2 linked regions of the Aquitalea magnusonii genome follow. The main gene of each other region encodes a partner of the protein of the gene in region 2 in a complex. Links are inferred from orthologs where the notes say so. Each region holds a gene or a part of one and is shown on either strand. Other genes may lie near its edges.

Region 1 (2,833 bases), 1.2 Mb from region 2 along the record:
ACAAGATCATTGCCAATCGCCTGCGTCAGATCGACCGACCGGTGTTTCTGGTAGTCAACAAGGCAGAGGGCATCAGCCATGCCATCGCCGGTGCTGAATTCCACGAACTGGCACTGGGCCAGCCGCTGGTGATTTCCGCGGCACACGGTGACGGCGTGCGCGAACTGATGGATATGGTGCTGGAAGACTTCCCCGAAGAAGTGGAGGAAGAAGACCGCTATCACCCCAAGTTTGCCGTCATCGGCCGCCCGAATGTGGGCAAATCCACGCTGGTGAATGCCATTCTGGGGGAAGAGCGCGTCATCGCCTTCGACCAGGCGGGTACAACGCGTGACAGCATCTATATTGATTTCGAGCGCGAAGGCCATACCTATACCATTATTGACACGGCCGGTGTGCGGCGTCGTGGCAAGGTAAACGAAGCCATCGAAAAGTTTTCCGTCATCAAGACGATGAAGGCGATCGAAGACGCCAATGTGGCAGTGCTGGTGCTGGATGCACAGTTGGATATCTCCGAGCAGGATGCCACCATTGCCGGTTTCGCCCTGGAGGCAGGTCGCGCTCTGGTAGTGGCAGTCAATAAATGGGACAACCTGGACTTCGAACAAAAGGAAACCATCAAGCGCGATATCGCGCGCAAGATCAGCTTCCTGGACTTTGCCAAGTTCCATTACATTTCTGCTTTGGAAGGCCGTGGTGTGGCGGATCTGTTCAAATCCATTGATGAAGCCTACCAGGCAGCGATGGTGAAACTGGCCACACCCAAGCTGACCCGTGTGCTGAATGTTGCAGTTGAACGTCAGGCCCCGCCGCGTTCGGGCCTGATGCGTCCCAAGATGCGTTATGCTCACCAGGGCGGGATGAATCCGCCTATCATCGTCATTCACGGCAATGCACTGGATGCGATTCCGGCAAGTTATACACGTTATCTGGAACATACCTTCCGCAAGGTGTTCAAACTGCAGGGTACGCCCTTGCGAGTACAGTACAAAACCTCGGAAAACCCCTTCGATACCGAAGAGTCCAAGGAAAAAACCAGGGCCAAGCCCAAACCGATGTCCAAGATGCGTGGGCGCGAGAAGGAAGTGCGCTGGGGCAAGAGTGGTAAAAAATAGTAGGCTGGGTTTTTTTCTGCTAAAAATAAGCATGCCAGCCGGGTTTAAAAGATTACTTAATACAACAATCAACGATTCGGAGAAAACGAATGAGCTCTAAAGGGCAAATGTTACAAGACCCGTTCCTGAACATCCTGCGTAAGGAACACGTGCCGGTTTCCATCTACCTGGTAAACGGCATCAAGCTGCAGGGTCAGGTCGAGTCTTTTGACCAATACGTCGTGCTGTTGAAAAACACGGTAACCCAGATGGTCTACAAGCACGCCATCTCCACCGTGGTACCGGCCCGTCCGGTAAACATCCCGCACGAACATCCGGGTCAGAAGCAGGATCAGCAAGACGCCTGATCAGGCCGAGCGCTGTATCCTCCACGGGCCGCCAGGCTGTGTCATCACGACACGGTTTGTCGGCCTTTTTTCATGCCAGGTTGGGCTGCAGGCAGCATCTGTGCTGCAGACCTGCCTTTCTCCTACGGTTATGAATACTGTGTTTGATCGTCCCGATATTGGAGACCAGGCTGTACTGGTCTGTCTGGATTTTGGTGATCCGGATCATCAGGAAAATGTTGCCGAATGCGCCGAGCTGGTGCGTTCTGCCAATGTCACTGTCACCGGCATCATCCAGGGCAAGCGCCAGCGGCCCGACGCTGCCTTGTTTGCCGGCAAGGGCAAGGTGGAAGAAGTTGCGGTGATGGTACGGGCAACCGGTGCCAATGTGGTCATCTTCAACCACCAGTTGTCACCGGCACAGGAGCGCAATCTGGAACGCGCGCTGCAATGCCGCGTGATCGACCGAACCAGTCTGATTCTGGACATTTTTGCCCAGCGGGCCCGCAGTCATGAAGGCAAGCTGCAAGTCGAACTCGCGCAACTGTCGCATATTGCTACCCGCCTGGTGCGTGGCTGGACCCACCTGGAACGCCAGAAGGGGGGGATCGGCCTGCGAGGACCGGGTGAGAGCCAGCTGGAAACCGACCGTCGCTTGTTGGGCAACCGGGTCAAAGCATTGAAAGAACGCCTGGCCCAGGTGCAGAAGCAGCGCAATACCCAGCGTCGTGGCCGCCAGCGCACCGGCATTGCATCGGTATCGATAGTTGGTTATACCAATGCAGGCAAGTCCACGCTGTTCAATGCGCTGACCAAGGCGCGTGCTTATGCAGCCGACCAGCTGTTTGCCACGCTGGATACCACCAGCCGCAAACTTTTTCTCAATACAGAAACCTCCATCATCGTTTCCGACACTGTCGGCTTTATCCGCGATTTGCCGCATACCCTGGTAGCAGCATTTCGCGCAACACTGGAAGAAACCATCCAGGCAGATTTGCTGTTGCATGTGGTTGACTCGTCCAATCCGCTGCGTGATGTCCAAATCGAAGAAGTCAACAAGGTGCTGGCCGAAATCGGAGCGGAGGCTGTTCCCCAGCTAATTGTGTGGAACAAGACCGATTTGCGTCAGTTGCCGGCCGCCATTGAGCGTGACGAACTGGGCGCAATCCAGGCAGTACGCTTGTCAGCACTCACTGGCGAAGGGCTGGAACTCTTGCGTGAGGCGCTTGCCGAACGTCTGCAGTCATCTGATAACCAACACGAAGAACAAGACGCATATGTCGCAGAATGATCCAAACCGGGGGCGTCGGGGCAGTGACGGACCGCCGGATCTAGACGAAATTTTCCGCCAGCTTAATCAGCGCCTGGCACGTTTGCTTGGTGCCCGTCCTC
Region 2 (2,903 bases):
GCATTCTGCCGGAAGAACGGCTGGTGCCGCTTTACCTGCTGGGCAGCCGTTTCAACCATGCCAGCACTGCGCGGGTCCGCCAGCTAGAACTATGCGGGCTGATGGCCAGCCTGCTTGGCATCGCCCACAGCAAGCCGGATAACCGTGCCGTACTGAACCCGCCACACTAAGCGCCGCCAATTAAGAAAGCTGCCCCCGCTTGTCCTGGCGCTTGTACCGCCGCATCGGTGCGCCCGGCCCCGGCGACGCAACGCTTTTGCTGGCCGTGGCAAGCGGCGCACTGGTGGTAGATGGCGGCTACTGACGGCCCAAACCGCGCCATCCGGACGCCTTATCTTGCAAGATCATGGCGAGGATCGGCACACCACGCGACCTCCGATAGCGCCGGCACCGCCCAGCCCGCCACATTGGGGATGGCCGTACTTAGTAACGGTTGCCATCACCATCACAAGCGTGTTAGCCAACCACAACGCCCGCCACACAGTCATCTAAGCAACTGAAATAAAACATAATTTATCTATAAAATAACCGCAGGTATTAAATAGTATTCACTGATAGCTGCGATAAATATTTCAAAATTCATCCCCTGCCGTGCGCTCCCTAGACTGAAGGCCCTTTTCACCATCAGGACCAGCAATATGGCCAATCAGTACCCTCTTCACACCTTGGGCGTTATCGCACTCAGCCTGAGCCTGCTCACCCCGGCACACGCAGCCAGCCTCACCCGCGACAACGGTGCGGTCGTCGGCGACAACCAGCATTCGCAAACCGCCGGCCCCAACGGCCCGGTCCTGCTGCAAGACGTGCAGTTGATCCAGAAACTGCAGCGCTTCGACCGTGAACGCATTCCGGAGCGGGTGGTGCATGCCCGTGGCGCCGGCGCTTACGGCACGTTTGAAGCCAGTGCCGACATTTCGGCGCTGACGCGCGCCAAGGTATTCGCCAAGGGCAGCAAAACCCCGGTCTTCGTGCGTTTTTCCACCGTGATTCACGGCCTGCACTCGCCGGAAACCCTGCGCGACCCGCGTGGCTTTGCCACCAAGTTCTATACCAGCGAAGGCAATTGGGATTTGGTCGGCAACAATCTGCCGGTGTTCTTCATTCGTGATGCCATCAAGTTCCCCGACATGGTCCACTCGCTCAAACCGTCGCCGGAGACCAATTTGCAAGACCCCAACCGCTTCTTCGACTTCTTTGCCCACCAGCCGGAAGCCACCCATATGCTTACCCGGCTGTACTCCGACTACGGCATCCCCAAGGGCTATCAGTATATGGACGGCAATAGCGTCCATGCCTGGAAGCTGGTCAATGCCCAGGGCCGTTACGTGTATGTGAAATTCCACTGGGCCAGCCGTCAGGGCCAGCACAATCTCACCATGCAGCAGGCGGCCGCCATCCAGGCACAGGACTTCAACCATGCCAGTCGAGAGCTGATCAAGGCGATCAAGCACAAGCAATACCCGCAATGGGATCTGTACCTCCAGGTGATGCAGCCGGAAGACATGGCCAAGCTGGATTACAACCCGCTGGATGCGACCAAGATCTGGAGTGGTGTGCCGGAACAGAAGGTCGGCACCATGACGCTTAACCGCCTGCCGGCCAACATCTTTCAGGAAACCGAGCAAAGCGCTTTTGCGCCCTCCAACCTGGTGCCGGGCATTGAGCCCTCGGAAGACCGCCTGCTGCAAGGCCGCATCTTTGCTTATGCCGATACCCAGTTGCACCGTGTAGGAAGTAACGGTCTGCAATTGCCGGTCAACCGTCCGCTTGTTGCCGTAGACAACAACAATCAGGATGGCGCGATGAATGGCGGCCAGCGCCAGGGTGGCGTCAATTACGAGCCCAGCCGCCAGGGCAGCCTGCAGCAGGATGCCAGCGCCCGTTACAGCCAGTTGCCGCTGTCCGGCAGCACCCAGCAGGCCGGCATCAGCAAAACGCTGAACTTCCGCCAGGCCGGCGAGTTCTACCGCAGCCTGAACAAGCAGGAGCAGGCCAACCTGATTGCCAATCTCGCCGCCGACCTGGGACGGGTGCGCAATGAGGCAACCCGCAACACCATGCTGTCCTACTTCTACAAGGCGGACAGCGGCTATGGCCAGGCCATCAGCAAGGCGCTGAATGCCAATGTGGGTGAAATCGCCAAACTGGCCGCTCAACTGCACGAATAAGCAGCGCTCCGCGCCGTGGCTGCCACCCGCAGGCTGGTGGCAGCCACGGCCAGACAGGCTTGCAGGGGAGATTCAGACGCTTCCCTTGGCGCATCAGAGACCATCACCGCCCCCAGCCACGGCCATCCATCACTTGTCCGCCACACAGATCCGAGGCAAGTTCCGGGCGGCGCTCTATAATCGCAGCATGATTTTCCTGCGCACCCCCTTGCTGGAACTGGCCGGCATCCAGGCCACGGCAGCCGGTTTTCCCAAACATACCCACGACGAGTACGTCATCAGCGCCAATCTGGGTGGACTGGAAGAGGTATGGCTGGATGGCAGGCGCTTTGAAGTGCGACCGGACATGCTCACCGTTTACGCACCCGGTGCGGTACAAGCCAGCCGCAGCCTGAGCGGCGAAGACTGGCAATGCCTGTCGCTGTATGTGGCACCGGCGGCCTTTCCCAGCTATTTCGACTGCCCGCCGCCCGATCTGCCCAGCCTGCTGCAGCGCCCCGATTTGGCAGCAGCACTGCGTCAACTGGCCGTGCAAGACGCCAGTCTGCGCGAAGAGGCCATCATTGCCCTGCTCGCCCGCCTGCCGCGGCAAGGGGCAGCCGCCGCCAATAGCGCCAGTCACCGTGGCAGCGTGCTGCTGCAGCGGGTACAGCAACAATTGCTGGATGATCTGTCACAACCGCTGACGCTGGATGCACTGGCGCAGCAAGCTGGCATCACCCCGGCCCATCTGGT

What was found. The genes of interacting proteins can lie anywhere in the genome.
Region 1: the proteins of DLM_RS08815 (region 2) and hfq are in contact, whole or in part, in a crystal structure (PDB 3VU3), measured with the Escherichia coli proteins. The link is inferred for Aquitalea magnusonii from one-to-one orthologs.

What each region holds. Positions count from the first base shown.
Region 1 is NZ_AP018823.1:585,828-588,660, forward strand. It holds hfq (RNA chaperone Hfq), read left to right. Parts: upstream 1-1,204; coding sequence 1,205-1,462; downstream 1,463-2,833. Other genes in the region: der (ribosome biogenesis GTPase Der), read left to right, coding at 1-1,115; hflX (GTPase HflX), read left to right, coding at 1,593-2,732; hflK (FtsH protease activity modulator HflK), read left to right, coding at 2,719-2,833. UniProt on the Escherichia coli protein: RNA chaperone that binds small regulatory RNA (sRNAs) and mRNAs to facilitate mRNA translational regulation in response to envelope stress, environmental stress and changes in metabolite concentrations.
Region 2 is NZ_AP018823.1:1,830,618-1,833,520, reverse strand. It holds DLM_RS08815 (catalase), read left to right. Parts: upstream 1-638; coding sequence 639-2,168; downstream 2,169-2,903. Other genes in the region: DLM_RS08810 (helix-turn-helix transcriptional regulator), read left to right, coding at 2,356-2,903; DLM_RS08820 (alkaline phosphatase family protein), read left to right, coding at 1-170.